One region of the Psychrobacillus sp. FSL H8-0487 genome, then DNA from elsewhere that is predicted to be linked to it. Evidence: riboswitches for the same ligand, from Rfam matches in the RefSeq annotation. Region 1 holds a riboswitch; the other holds the start of a gene.
The links. Region 1 has a riboswitch for S-adenosylmethionine ahead of metK (methionine adenosyltransferase). Riboswitches for the same ligand answer to the same signal wherever they lie in the genome.

Region 1 (7,963 bases):
ACGTTATTTTCCACGGCTATTTTTCGAAGATACGTCCGGAACTCTCGAATTCCTGCAGGATCTAAACCGTTTGTTGGCTCGTCTAGTATTAAGAATTTAGGATCATGCAGTAGTGCTTGGGCTAATCCTAATCGCTGCCGCATCCCCAATGAATACGTCGATACTTTCTCATTAATACGCTTTGTTAAACCTACTTGTTTAACTACTTCATCAATTCGTTCTTTTGAGACATCTTTGTGCATTCGAGAGAAATGAATTAGGTTCTTGTATCCCGACATATATTTGTACATTTCCGGATTTTCTACAATTACCCCTACATTCGAAATTGCCTTTTCGTAATCATCTGCTATAGATGCACCCTCAATTGTAATTGTTCCACTAGTTAGACGCATAAGACCTGTCATTAAACGAACAGTTGTTGTTTTACCAGCCCCATTCGGTCCTAAAAACCCAGTAATTTGTCCTGGAAATAACTCTAGTGACAGATTATCAATAAGTGTTTTTCCTTTAATAATCTTCGTAACATTTTTTAATTCAACAATTGGTTTTGACACTTCAATTCACCTTCTCTTTCGTTACATATTTCATCCAGCTCACTGCATCCTGATTGGTTTCAAAACGGATTGTTTCTAAATCATCCTGGGCAATTACTTTTCCTTGCTTTAAGACGATTAGTTGATCGAGTATAGGCTCGACTTCATGTAATTCATGCGTTGATAAAATGATGGATTGCTCCTCCATATTTGTATAGCGAATGAGTCCCTTTATCAATGATTCCCGTACAATTGGATCCAACCCAGAAAATGGTTCATCCATTACGTAGTAGGCAGTATTTCTACCAAGTGTGGCTGCCATTTTTGCCCTACCACGATTTCCTTTTGACAGCTTTTTCAATTTCACATCTACATCTACTTCTAAAAAATTGGCTACTTCTAATGCCTTATGAATAGAAAAATCCGAAAACTGAGATGCATAGAATGTGAAAAGCTCCTTAGTTGTATAAAAGCTATAAAACAAATCCATATCAGGTAAATATGCTATGTCAGCTGCATGTCTCCTAGATAAGGACTCATCGTAAAGAGAAATAGTTCCTTTTCTTGGTCTTTGTATACCAGCAATTATTTTCAGTAGAGTAGATTTCCCACTGCCATTCTCCCCAGCTATACCTATTATCTGCCCGATTGGAAAAGAAAGTGATATATCCTTTAGTACTTCCTGTCTTTGGTAGTTATACGAGACATGTTGAAGTTGAATCATTTACTCTCTTCCTTTCTTTGCAAAATTTGAATGATTTCTTCTTTTGAAAAACCAAACGCTGCAATAGACTGAATAAATTGAGTGACCAATTCAACTTTCATATCCTCTCGCAAATGCTGAATTCGCCCTTCCTCTGTTGTAATGAAGGTACCTTGACCGCGCTTAGTATCTGTTAGCCCCATCATCTCAAGCTCCTTATATACACGTTGTACAGTGTTGACATTAACACCAACCTCCAATGAGTATTCTCGAACAGATAGCATTTTGTCACCAGGCTGTAAATTTCCTTTTAAAATATCCCCACAGATTATATCTACGAGTTGGCTATAAATAGGTTTGTCACGAGTGAAATTCTGTGTCATCTCGTTACCACCTTCTCCAACCATTTACAAATGAACCAAAATAACAGAATAAAGATAATCCACATAAAAATTTCTTCTACTATATAAATTGAACCTATATCCAGGGTAAAATCACTTGTAGCAGACTCTGGTAAGTAAGTACCTAAAAATTTTAAAGATACTTCACCTTGCATTAATAACTTATCAATAGAAAGAAAACTAAGTACTTTTGGTAAAAAAATAACAACTAACAAGAAAACCACTAAAGACAGAATTACAGAAAATTTACCAATCCAGTATTTACCTTCTACATACAATGTCCAAAATAATAGCCAAATAATAGTTAAAATAATACCCGCTATTAGCAATACAACTAGCAATAAAATTTGAAGATAAAGCATCTGAGCAAAGCTACCAATTATCATATCGGACAAGAAATAGATGCCAGCTGTCGTAATGAATATATTTCCAATAAAATATATTCCTAGGCTAAACAAAATTTTCGCACCAATCAACGTGTGCATTGAATTTGGATTATGTAACCACGTATCTTTTTTTCCATTGTCCGTATTTAGCGAGTTATTAAACTGGACTAGGAGATTTACAATACTAAAACCAAGCATTATAAACATTAATCCCATTCTAATTTCCTGTACGCTTGGAACAGATGCTAGATATTTCTCCAATAATATTGGAAGAATGAAAACAACACCCAAACTCATTACAGCTGAACCAAGTAGCCACGACTTGTACAGAGCCAATTCCTTTAATAATAATCCCTTCAATTTTCCAACTCCTTTATTAACAGTATATTAGTGTATTAGTTATATAGTACACTAATACTATATAATGGAATATTCTTATTTTCAAGTGTTTTAATTAAATTATCAGAAAGAGCACAAAAAGTATGTTGCTTATATACAATGAAACCCCGTCAGTATAATTGACGGGGTTGTTTTTTCTGTTATTTATCTTCGTCTTCATTTTCAACTAAGAACTTTAATTTAGAAAGTTTGTTATGCCAGAATTGTTCATAGTAGTCCAACCACTGCTTAACTTCCGTCAATGGCTCCAGCTTTAAATGATACACTTTTTCTCTGCCTAACTTTTGACCTGTGACTAGACCGGCTTCCGTTAGAACTTTTAGATGTTTAACAATTGCTGTTCTGCTCATATCATAATTAGAAGTAATTTCAGCAATGGATCTCTCTTTACTTGCTAATAGTCGAAGGACGTCTCTCCTCGTTGGATCAGCAATAGCTTGAAAAACATCTACTTTTTTGAGCGATTCACTCATTAAGATTCAACTACTTGTTTAAATTTATTTTGTACAATTCCATTCCAACCTTGCGCCATTGTATCACGAACATCAGCATTCGACTTTTTAGCTTTCGGTACAATAGAGTCTGCTTCCTTCCATCCACCATGAATCAATGTGAATTCAGTTTGAGAACCAATTTCTTTCAAAAGAAAAGTTATAAACCAACCATCTGTATCCCATTGAAAAGAAAGTTTATGTGGTTCGTCTATTTCAACTACCTTACAAGGAGATGGGCCAAATGGTGATTGGATAGTAAATTCAAATCCAACTCGAGCTTGAAAATCATTGGACATAAACCAAGCTGAAATTCCTTCCGCAGTGGAGACATAGTTCCATACTTTTTGAATTGGCGCTTCTACTAAAACTGTTTGCGTTATATCAGGTAAATTTTTTTTCACTTTTAAATTTCTCCTTTACTACATAAATGCGAAACCCTTAGGTGTCATATTATATAGAACCAAAAGGTGTTATGTCAATCCGCACAAAACTCCCCTCTACAATTTAGTAGAAGAGAGTTTTAGTTTTAAACAATATAGCCTATATCCGTTAACACATTATTAATAAATGACTGAGAGTAAGTAAAGATTTCTTCTCGTTCTGGTTCGTGATAGAGGTCGTGAAAACAATTTTTCCATTCTTTATATTGATATTCAGAAAGTTCCTGCCTCTTCAACCATCTTGCCACAGCATTTGTCTCCGTAATCTTATCTCGTTCACCAGTCATAACGAGAATTGGTTTATTTGGAATAGAGATTTCCGATTGATTTACTGTTTTTAGGAGTGTTTGAAGCTCCTTGTACCATTCTGTTGAAATAAAGGTACTATAAGTAGGATCAGATACAAATTGTTGAATTACCTCATAATTTCTCGTTAACTCATTTAATTGAATATCATGATTGATTTTCTGCGGTATGGACAACTTGGCTAGTGTATTGGTCCATTTGGATGGGAGTTTTTGAAGTTGGAGCCATGGAGATGTCAATATTACTCCCGCATATTCAATATCTAGTTTTCGTAAAACTTTAATAAGTAAGGTTGCTCCAAGGCCATGCCCCATTAAAAATATAGGTAGGTCGTATGTAACTGCCACTTGCATCGCTTGTTTAATGTAGTTCTTATATAGTTCGAAGGATTCGTCATGAATATTTTTTGATTTTTTTAATTCTCCATGACCGGGCAAGTCACCCATAACGATATGATAGTTGGAGCTTCTCAACTTTTCGATTAACCAAGCATATCTTCTATGATGTTCATATGCACTATGAACAATAACTATTACGGCTTTAGGCTTTACTTCTGTTTCCCATTTCCACATATAAACAAACCTCTTTTCTTCCTTGCATTTCCACGGTATATATTTTCATTCAAACTGTATGTCTGTTACCATTAATTATAATCTATTTTCAAAAGGAGCGTATGTTAAATGATTTATCCATATAAAGGGAAAACACCAATTATAGACGACTCTGCTTTTATAGCTGATTATGTCACAATAACAGGTGATGTGACAATCGGTCCAGAGACTACAATTTGGTTTAATACGGTAATTAGAGGGGATGTTGCTCCTACTATTATTGGAAGTAAAGTTAGTATACAAGATTTAAGTTGTCTGCATCAAAGTCCAAATAATCCACTCATCATAGAAGACGAAGTAACTATTGGACATCAAGTCACTTTACATAGTTGCACAATACGTAAAGGTGCATTAATAGGGATGGGATCCATTATTTTAGATGGAGCTGAAATTGGAGAGGGTGCATTCATCGGAGCAGGTAGTTTAGTACCTCCTGGCAAAAAGATACCTCCCAATTCTTTGGCACTAGGAAGCCCTGCAAAAGTCGTTCGTGAGCTAAACGATGAAGATAAGGCCGATGTCCAAAGAATTATCCGAGAATATGTAGAAAAAGGACAATACTATAAATCCCTTCAAAAATAACATTTGTTAGTGATTATTTGTCTTGATTGATCGATTAATAACTTTCATTGATCGATTTTATGACTCAATCGATCGATTATCAGCACCCATTGATCGATTCTTATTATATTCCCCATGAAAAAAGGCTTTCCCTTATAGGAAAGCCTTTTTTGTTCATACTATTATAATCCAGCCATTTGTTTTAATTGTGCAGCTTTATCTGTTTTTTCCCATGGCACATCAATGTCTGTACGACCAAAGTGACCATAAGCAGCAGTTTGTTTGTATATTGGACGGCGTAGATCTAGCATTTTAATAATTCCTGCTGGACGAAGGTCGAATAGTTCACGAATATATGAAACTAATTTCACTTCTTCTACTTTTCCAGTACCAAAAGTTTCTACAGCAATGGAAACAGGTTTAGCTACACCAATTGCATAAGCAAGTTGTACTTCACAACGATCAGCAAGACCAGCGGCAACAATATTTTTAGCAACATAGCGTGCAGCGTATGCAGCAGAACGGTCTACTTTTGTTGGATCTTTACCAGAGAATGCTCCCCCACCATGACGAGCGTATCCACCGTAAGTATCTACGATAATTTTACGTCCTGTTAAACCAGCATCTCCTTGTGGTCCACCAATTACAAAGCGTCCAGTTGGATTGATAAAGTATTTTGTATTTTCATCTATTAAATTTGTAGGAACAATCGGATTGATCACTACTTCTTTAATATCTTTTTGAATTTGTTCTAACGTAATTTCCGGATGGTGTTGAGTAGATATAACTATTGTATCGATATGAACCGGATTATTGTTCTCATCATACTCTACAGTTACTTGTGTTTTCCCATCTGGACGAAGATAATCTAAAGTTTCATCTTTACGGACTTGTGCCAATCGATGAGCTAGTTTATGCGCTAAACTAATTGGTAAAGGCATAAGCTCTGGAGTTTCATTACAAGCATAACCAAACATTAAGCCTTGATCTCCTGCTCCAATTGCATCTATATCAGAATCGCTCATAGATCCTTCTCTTGCTTCTAACGCTTGATCTACACCCTGCGCAATGTCAGGTGATTGTTCATCAATAGAAGTTAGCACAGCAGAAGTTTCTGAGTCAAAACCATACTTCGCACGTGTATAACCAATTTCTTTAATAGTAGAACGAACTACTTTTGGAATATCTACATAAGTAGATGTAGTAATTTCTCCAGCAACTAATACTAACCCTGTTGTTACACTCGTTTCACAAGCTACACGAGCATTTGGGTCTTCTGCTAGAATTGCATCTAGAATTGCATCAGAGATTTGATCACAAATTTTATCTGGATGTCCCTCTGTCACTGATTCTGACGTAAATAATCGACGTTGTGTCATAGATTGTTCCTCCTATATCCCGCGAGATTTCTCTCAAGAATTGATACGGTACTCATTCCCATGTCAAGCCATTCAAAATGTTTCATGCATTTTCTTCACATAATAGTACATGTAAGTTAAATGCATTGAAGTTAACTTGAAGCCGTTTCGGACTTGGCACACAAGGATAAAGGGCGATGTTCAATAAAAAAACCTCTCACTCACGTAAATATACATGAGGAAAGGTATTAGTATCATAAGCACCTTTCACTCTTATCAATCAAGGAATTTCACCTTGTCTCAGGTTTGGCACCTTTGTAATAATGAAAATACTACAGGTTGCCGGGTTTCATAGGGCCTGACCCCTCCACCAGCTCGGGATAAGAGTATCCGTTCAATTTATCATCATACGTAAGTATGTATAAGATGTCAACTATTTTTGTTTGTATTTTATACACAAAAGAAAAAATTAAAAGTGAATAGTATAGACTAATGAACCTAATGTGTTATACTAATTCACATATCTAGAAAACTTCCTCTTTTGAAGAGGAAATATAAAAAAAGGATGGTATATTCAAAATGAATTCAATCGAAACAGTGAGTGAACTGAAAGCATTGTTAGCAGGAAATAACGTTAGCAGCCAATTGTCAGTGCCACAACTTGTGGAAAAAGCTACAACAAGAGGAGAAGCAGTACTAACTTCTACTGGTGCAGTTAAAGCTGAAACAGGAAAATATACTGGCCGTTCTCCCCAAGATAAGTATATAGTAGATGAAGCTATTTCTAAAGACAAAATCGATTGGGGCTCAGTAAACCAACCAATTTCTTCTGACATTTTCGATGCATTATATAAAAAAATGATTAACTTCCTAAACAAACAAGATGAAATATTCGAGTTTAAAGGATATGCAGGAGCAGACAAAGAATCACGTTTAGGTATTCAAATTATTAACGAATACGCTTGGCATAACCTTTTCGCTCATCAGCTATTCATACGACCAACACAAGAAGAACTTGCTACTCATACGACTGATTTCACTATTCTATCTGCTCCTAACTTTAAAGCAGATCCAGCGGTAGACGGTACTCACTCAGAGACTTTTATCATCGTATCTATGGAAAAACGCACAGTGCTAATCGGTGGAACTGAGTATGCTGGCGAGATGAAGAAATCTATTTTCTCTATTATGAACTACTTACTACCAGAACAAGACATTTTACCAATGCACTGCTCTGCAAACGTTGGGGATGATGGAGACGTTACATTATTCTTCGGATTGTCAGGAACAGGGAAAACTACCCTTTCAGCAGATGCTGGTCGCAAATTAATCGGAGACGATGAGCACGGTTGGTCGGATAACGGTGTGTTCAATATCGAAGGTGGCTGTTACGCAAAATGTATCGACCTAACTCGTGAAAACGAACCACAAATTTGGGACGCGATCTCATTCGGCACGGTCCTAGAAAACGTAGTAGTAGATGCAGAAACTCGCGTAGCTGACTATGCAGATAACTCATTAACCGAAAATACACGTGCTGCATACCCAATTCAATATATCGATAATATTGTAGATCCTTCTGTAGCAGGTCACCCAAATACAATTATTTTCTTAACTGCGGACGCTTTTGGCGTATTGCCTCCGATTAGTAAACTAACGAAAGAACAAGCAATGTACCATTTCTTAAGTGGCTTTACTTCTAAACTTGCTGGAACTGAACGTGGAGTTACATCGCCACAACCGGTATTCTCGACTTGCTTCGGTTCTCCTT
Region 2 (7,963 bases), 920 kb from region 1:
ACTTGAGATAGATCAACTACTTTCATTCCATTTAATGCTTGTTCCATCACCAATCTACCACCTTATAGAATCCTTAATCCTTAAATAACTGTAGGTTTTGTACTTCTTCTAGATTCCGCGCACCACTCAAGGAGATAGAAACTCTAGTTTCTTGTAGGAAGTTTTCTAACACGCGTTCCACGCCTTCCTGACCGCCACTGGCTAATCCCCATATTACTGGACGACCTATGCAAACTGCAGTTGCTCCAAGTGCTAAAGCTTTTACTGCATCAGAACCTCTTCTAATTCCACTATCAAATAAAATAGGGATTCGTCCATTAACTGCTTGAACTACTGCCGGAAGGGCATCGATACTCGCAATAACACCATCTAACTGGCGACCACCATGATTAGAAACGATAATTCCATCTATTCCTTTTTCCACGGCAAGTTTAGCATCTTCCGGATGAAGTATTCCTTTTATTAGAATTGGTAGTGTTGTATGTTCACGTAACTCGGAAATATTCGTCCAGTTTAAAGTAGGATGGTATATATTTTCAATAATTTTATGGACGATAGTTTCTTGAGAATGATCGCTCAGTGCGGACATGAATACTGGATCAGACACATAATTACCTTGTCCGAAACCGCGTTTTAATGGAGAGTACTGATTGCGAATATCTTCCTCACGCCATCCAAGCATCGTCGTATCGACTGTAAGTACAATTGCTTTATAACCTGCAGCTTCTGCTCTTCTTACCATACTAAAGGAAACTTCCTTCTGTTGAGAGGACCAATATAATTGGAACCATTTTGAACTTCCCTTTGTTTCAGCGGCAATTTCTTCAATAGAATAGCTAGACACGGTACTTTGAATATATGGGAATTCCAATTTTGCCGCAGCTTTAGAAACCGCCAATTCGCCGTCTTCATGGGCTATTTTATTGACTCCAACAGGAGCTATAAAGAGGGGGTGGGGATATGTATGTCCAAGAATCGTTACTTCTGTATTTAAAGTAGACACATCCGTTAAAAAGCGGGGGATGATTGAATACTTATAAAAGGAATCTGTATTTTTCCTGTAGGTTTCTTCTCCACCAGCAGAAGAACGAATATAACCAAACGGGCCGGGTTCTAATGCTTGTTTTGCAGCAGCTTCCAATTCGGTAAAATTTATCGGGTAATGCTTACTTGCTTCGATACTTTTTAATAATAAATCATTCGTAGACATATCAAAGTTCACCTCTTATGAAAAATTTGGTTTTCTTTTTTCTAAAAACGCTTCAATGCCTTCTTTATAGTCATCAGAGCTGAAAGATTCTAAAATTAGCTTTTCAATTTCTTCTGTTTCTTCGTTGTCGCCATCAATAATTGCTTGAATTACTTGTTTAATCCCGTTGTTGGCAACAGAAGACTTACGAATAATTTGACGAGCGAATTCAAGACACTTTTCCTCAATTTCTCCCAATGGATAAATATAATCGACTAAGCCAATTTCTTTTCCTTCTTCGGCTGTGATTAGCTTAGCGGTATACAATAATTCCTTTGCTTTCGTAAGACCGATAAGATTTACCAAGCGCTTCGTACTAACGAGATTATAAATAATGCCAATGTTTGCAGCGGTTATCCCAAGCTTGCTACCAGAAGAGGCAAATCGGAAGTCACAGGAATTTGCAAGTTCTAATCCCCCACCTATAGCTAATGTTTTAATAAGGGCAATAGTAGGTTTAGGGAAACGATATAATTTCTCAATAGATTCAAGAGTTGCATCATTATAATCTTTTGCTTTTTGAGCAGAGAAACGATTTTCTAGAAACTCTGTTATATCTGCACCAGAAGAGAATGCAGTTTCATCTACTCCTTTAAGGATTAATAATTTAACTTTTGAATCCTTCTCCAGTTCAGTCAATAATTCACCTAACTGTTTAAACATAGCCAGTGAGAATGAATTCTTCTTGTCTGATCTGTTAAAAACAACTGTTGCGATAGATTCACTGCGCTCCACATATAATAGATTTGTCATTCGTAACCCTCCTACTAGTCTTTTTTAATATTCGCTGCAATACGGTTTCCGATAGATTGAATACTTTGGACAAGGATGATTAAAATGACTACTGTTGCATACATAACATCTACTTCATAGCGCAAATGTCCGAAACGATATGCCAAGTCGCCTAAACCACCTGCTCCGACCATTCCAGCCATTGCAGTAGCTCCAATCAAACTTACCGTTGAAATGGTTAACCCTAAAACGATAGAAGGGCGAGCTTCACGAAGTAAGACATTCCAAATGATGGCACCTGTACTAATACCCATTGCTGTATATGCCTCAATAACACCGTTCTCCACTTCAAGTAGGGCAGATTCCATTAGTCTAGCAATATATGGTGCTGTATAAATGACTAATGGCACGATAACTCCTTGCACACCAATAGTTGTTCCAACGATGAGTTTTGTAAATGGCAAGATGAAGAATAGTAAAATAATGAACGGGATAGAACGTACAATATTTATGATTAAATTAGTTAATTGATAAATAAACTTATTTGCCAATGCCTGACCAGGTCTAGTTAAAACGATTAAAATACCTAATGGAATCCCGATTAGTACAGAGAAGAAAAGGGAAATACTAACCATTTGAAATGTTTCTACAACAGATACACCAATAATCGGTAGCCATTGCTCTACAAATTGATCTGTTCTACTCATGAGAATGTCCCTCCAATTCTTCCGTTGCTACACCTTGTGCTTCTAGATAGTTAATAGCGTTTTTCACTTGTTCTTTGTCGCCAATTAAGTGAACGACTATATTTCCGACGATGCCATTCTTCAATTCGATAATATTAGCAGTTAAAATGTTTGGCTGAACATTAAATTTTTGACTAACTTCTGCCAATAACGGTTTTCCAGTACTTTCCCCTACAAATGTTAAACGAGTGACTGCGCCTGTAACATTCAACTGAGCAATCAATGAATTGGATAAATTCCGTTGGCTAATTGTATTTAAAAACTTTTTGGTAGTAGGGTGGGTAGGCTTCGTAAATAGATTGATAGCTGTATCCTGTTCCACGATAACTCCATTTTCCATGACATATACATGATCGCAAATTTTTTGAATGACATTCATTTCATGCGTGATTAAGAGTATAGTAATTCCTAATTCACGATTGATCTTTAGTAGCAAATCTAAGATGGAATCAGTTGTTTCTGGATCCAGTGCACTGGTTGCTTCATCGCTAAGCAATACTTCAGGTTCCTGAGCAAGTGCGCGAGCGATAGCAACACGTTGCTTTTGTCCACCTGATAACTGGTTAGGATAATTTGTATGCTTGTCAGTTAAACCAACTATGTCTAAATATTGCTCCACCCGTTTTTTTACCTCGTCTTTGTTATAGCCGAGTAGCTTTAGTGGAATGGCGATATTATCATAAACCGTTGCTGTTTTAAGTAGGTTAAATCCTTGAAAAATCATGCCAACTTTATTGCGAGTTTTACGCAATTTAGGGAGGGGTAAGGAAGTAAGTTCGACTCCGTTTATGAAAACTTTACCTTCCGTAGGTTTTTCCAGTAAATTTACGCAACGAATTAGTGTGCTTTTTCCAGCACCACTATATCCTATAACACCGTGGATTTCTCCTTGATTTACCCGTATATTTACTTGTTTTACTGCCTTTACAGCTCCACTTTTACTATTAAACTCTTTCGAGACATTTTCTAATACAATCATTTCACGATCTTCCTTTCTTTTTAAAGAAAACGCTACCGAAGTCGGTAACGTTTATGACTCCATTATTCGTCCCAGCTAGGTAAAACTGAACCTTTAAACTCTTCTTCGATGAATTTTTTAACTTCTTCCGATTGATATGCTTTGATAAACTTTTGGATTGTCGGATCATCTTTGTTTTCTGCACGGACTACAATATAGTTCACGTAAGGAGAATTGGAAGATTCTAGTAATATGGAATCCTCTTTTGGACTAATACCTGCTTCAAGTGCAAAGTTTGTATTGATGGCAGCTGCATCTACTTCACTCAGTTGTTTCGGGATTTGAGCAGCTTCTAGTTCAATAAATTCTAGGTTTTTTGGGTTTTCTTCAATGTCATAAATACTTGCTGATTCTCTTTTATCTTTTTTAATTTTGATAAAGCCATTTTCTTCTAAAATATATAATGCACGAGCGCCATTTGTAGGATCGTTTGGTAAACCAAAAGTTGCTCCATCTGGCAGGTCATCTATAGAATCATATTTGTCTGAATAGACACCCATTGGATTTAATATCGTTTTTCCTACAGGAACTAAATCTGTGCCATGGTCTTCGTTAAACGTATCTAGGAATGGCTCATGCTGATAGCTATTTGCATCTAAATCCTCTTCCGATAAGGCTGTATTAGGTAAAATATAGTCAGAGAAAACTTTAAGCTTAACTTCTAATCCGTCCTTAGCAGCCACTTTAGCAGCCACTTCTACAATTTGTTCATGTGGCCCAGCAGTTACACCTACTACTATTTTGTCCTCATTAATCGCTTTAGTTTCTGAAGTTGCATCATCTCCACAAGCTACAAGAGCTCCAGATAAAAGTACCGTTGACAATAAAAATCCAAATTTCTTCATTTTCCATTCCTCCAAATAATTATTCAGAACGTTGTATAAATATAAAAGCCCCTCTTTCAAAAGAAAGAGAGGCGCATACATACGTTAGTCCTCTCTTATCTATCAAAACAAAATTGTTTTGCTGGATTTAGCACCTTTCCACATAGATTATTAGGTGGATGGTTGCCGAGCTTCATAGGGCCAGTCCCTCAGCTACTCTTGATAAGAGATATCAGCTATTAAGTTTTTCAACAGTTCATAAAATATAATTTACTACATCAACTTATTAAAGTCAACCTACTTTTTTTGTAGTTGCGTATAACATTCTAAATAGTATATGTTTAATAAAAATAAATAATTATACAAAAAGGGTGTGTAAGCGTTGTCAAAAGTAAGAGCAAACTTTGCAGTTGGTCAGCTAGGAAAGGTAGTAGGAGCGCGTTTAGTATATGGAACTGATTTGCTAGAAGGAATAGAGGAATTGTGTAAAGTGAATGGAATTAATTCTGCTACAATTCTTAGTTGTTTTGGAAGTTTTCAAAGAAGTGGATTTGTTTATTTGATACCAAACGAAGATTCACCCATAGGTGTAGGGTACAATAACCTCGTTGTCAAAGAGGGGCCAATCGAGTTTTTGCAGGGGACGGGAGTTGTCTGTCAAAGAGATGGACAGTTTGAAACACATTTCCATGGGACAATATGTGACCAATATGGCAATATTTTTGGTGGTCATTTTATGAAAGGTGAAAATCCTGTTATTACAGTAGATTTAGTGTTGGCAGAAACTATTGGTATGGATTTTCAGCGGAAGTTTGATGAAGAAACAGGAGCAAATCAGTTTTATCCGGTAGAAAAGAAAAAAGATAAACCTAATCAGCTTTAACACAAATAGAAAATGCCGCCTCATTTAATGGGCGGCATTTTTGTTAAAATAAATCGCTATGTTAAAAGTGTTACACTTAAACTAACGCAGCGGTTTAGTCGAATAAATAAAATTAGAAAAAAGCGGAACTTTAGTTTGTTTATATTCGTAAATTATTATTATGACACTTGAAAGGGGGATTTTTTATGTACAAAGTGAATGGTATAGAAGCTTATGAAGCACATAATCGAACTGAGTTATTAGCAGGTTTAGAGGCAAAATCTGAATATATCCTTATTAAAGGAGACTATTATAAAGAAGTAAGAAAGATTATGGATACTCATCTTCCAGAGAACGAAAGTATAGGAGTGGCATTAGGAAGTGCGGGTGTGTTATCAATTCTTATTTATGCAATAGATGCAGTAAGAAATTCATTCAGTAATGCAGATAAAATGGATAAAAAAATTGACAGAAAGTTAAATTCATTCATGGTTAAAAAAATTACAGATGATGGTTTATTATTGAGCTTAAAGCAGTTAGATTATTAGAACTTGCATACATAGAACTATTTTGGATAGTTCTATGTGAATAAATACACTTAAACAAACGGGTGTTTTAGTAAAAACATACACCAAAGTAAAATGAGCGTGGAGATATATTCCAGCTCATTTTTTTATGTGCATTTCAAATCAACCTTTGCCTTTAACATAGCCAAATAAATTAAGCTTTCCGATCCTTGTAATTGCTTCTTTCAATCGGTCTTCATCCACTAACAATCCTACTCGAACATATCCTTCGCCGGATGACCCAAATCCATTACCAGCAGCAACCGCTACGTCAGCTTCTTGTAACAATAAATCTGCAAAAGCTTCACTCGTATAATTATCAGGGACTGGTAGCCAAGCAAAGAAGGATCCTTTCGGTGCAGTCACCTTCCATCCAATGCTAGTACAAGCTTCGACTAAAGCATTCCGTCTGCCTTCATATAGATTAACCAGTTCCTTTACACATGCTTGGCTACCGTTCAAAGCAACAGTTGCAGCATCTTGAACAGCAGGGAAGATACTAACAAATAAGTGGTCTTGAATAATATTAATAGCTTCAATGATTTTAGAGTTTCCAACTGCAAAACCAACGCGCCAACCAGCCATATTATAAGTTTTGGACAGTGTGTACATTTCGATACCAACGTCTTTTGCTCCATCAGCTTGTAAGAAGCTTACTGGCTTCACACCGTCAAAACCTATTCCTCCATATGCAAAATCATGGACAATAGCAATATCATTTTCTTTTGCCAATGTAACAGTTTCTTGGAAAAAGTCTAAATTAGCGATAGCGCCAGTAGGATTATTTGGATAATTTAAGTACATAAGTTTTGCTTGTTGTTTTTGTTGTTCTGTTAATGAGCTATAATCCGGCAGGAAATTATTTTCCCCCAGTAATGGCATAGTATTAAACTCGACATTTGCCAATCCTACTCCCGATAAATAATCAGGATAACCAGGGTCTGGAAGTAACATTAACTCATGCTCATTCATCAAAGCTAATGGGAGTTCTACTAACCCAATTTTCGTTCCAAATAAAATTGCCACTTCCGTTTCAGGGTCAATATCTACATTATATTCCCGTTTATAAAAATTGGATGCTGCTTTTTTAAAATCCCCCGTTCCACGAAAGGGACTATACCTATGATTTAGTGGATTAGCGGCCGCTTCTTGGACTGCTTGCACAATATGTGGGGGAGTGGGCTGATCAGGATTACCTTGTCCTAAATTAATCACATCTCGACCCTCTAGAACTGCATCTCCCACTTTTTTGACAAGTGTAGCAAAGAACTGAGAAGGTAGATTGTTTAAACGGTTTGAAAATTCCATGTACAAAACCTCGTTTTCTAAAAAGTTGCATTTGTATTTTTATTCTAACAAAAATAAATAGCTTGTCTATGTATTGGTTGGTTTTTATAGTTATTGATTTTTAAAATGTGAATCTTTTTTCATGCTTGGACGTGTAGGACTGGACATCTTTTTCCTGTATTACATTTTTCCAACTAGCATGACGATAATTCCAACTAGAAAGCCTAAAATTCCAACAAAACGTACCAATATTCCAACTAACCATCAAATTAGAGCTCCAAAAGATTGCCTTGATGTCACTTACGCCCACTTTTTAAATAATTCCCTTCGTAATTCACTGAAAACCGCTTAATAAGATACTAATAGCTTCAAAAAGTATTACGGATGATTTTGCGTGTCTTGGCATAAGGTGTTGCCTACTAGGAATATATTAAGATAGGACTGCCAAAAGGATAGGATGGGTGCGATTAGACAGAGGTCGGTAACATCTGGCGGAATTGGATTTGGAGTAATATTGGCGATAGTTATCTCATGGACAGTTAACAAGTCGATACTGTGGGCGATTATTCATGGTTTCTTTGGATGGTTCTATGTACTATATTATCTGTTGCAATATTGACCTTCCAAGTACCCCAATAAAGCACTTAGGCACATAGTCTAGGTGTTTTATTAATACGAA

Region 2: linked by a shared signal. The riboswitch ahead of MHI47_RS08365 (MetQ/NlpA family ABC transporter substrate-binding protein) and the one ahead of metK (methionine adenosyltransferase) in region 1 are both predicted to bind S-adenosylmethionine.

Annotation. Positions count from the first base shown of each region.
Region 1 covers NZ_JBBOZA010000001.1:2,605,372-2,613,334, forward strand. The annotation lists gene MHI47_RS13240 (ABC transporter ATP-binding protein) at 1-554, opposite strand, end outside; gene MHI47_RS13245 (ATP-binding cassette domain-containing protein) at 556-1,257, opposite strand; gene MHI47_RS13250 (GntR family transcriptional regulator) at 1,254-1,619, opposite strand; gene MHI47_RS13255 (hypothetical protein) at 1,616-2,383, opposite strand; gene MHI47_RS13260 (ArsR/SmtB family transcription factor) at 2,563-2,895, opposite strand; gene MHI47_RS13265 (SRPBCC family protein) at 2,895-3,317, opposite strand; gene MHI47_RS13270 (alpha/beta hydrolase) at 3,443-4,234, opposite strand; gene MHI47_RS13275 (gamma carbonic anhydrase) at 4,343-4,855, shown strand; gene metK (methionine adenosyltransferase) at 5,017-6,213, opposite strand; SAM riboswitch class I at 6,463-6,579, opposite strand; gene pckA (phosphoenolpyruvate carboxykinase (ATP)) at 6,772-7,963, shown strand, end outside.
Region 2 covers NZ_JBBOZA010000001.1:1,689,645-1,697,607, forward strand. The annotation lists gene MHI47_RS08340 (CaiB/BaiF CoA transferase family protein) at 1-47, opposite strand, end outside; gene MHI47_RS08345 (alpha-hydroxy-acid oxidizing protein) at 74-1,210, opposite strand; gene MHI47_RS08350 (enoyl-CoA hydratase/isomerase family protein) at 1,226-2,002, opposite strand; gene MHI47_RS08355 (methionine ABC transporter permease) at 2,017-2,688, opposite strand; gene MHI47_RS08360 (methionine ABC transporter ATP-binding protein) at 2,681-3,706, opposite strand; gene MHI47_RS08365 (MetQ/NlpA family ABC transporter substrate-binding protein) at 3,769-4,590, opposite strand; SAM riboswitch class I at 4,683-4,798, opposite strand; gene MHI47_RS08370 (PPC domain-containing DNA-binding protein) at 4,952-5,452, shown strand; gene MHI47_RS08375 (hypothetical protein) at 5,638-5,979, shown strand; gene MHI47_RS08380 (pyridoxal phosphate-dependent aminotransferase) at 6,121-7,305, opposite strand.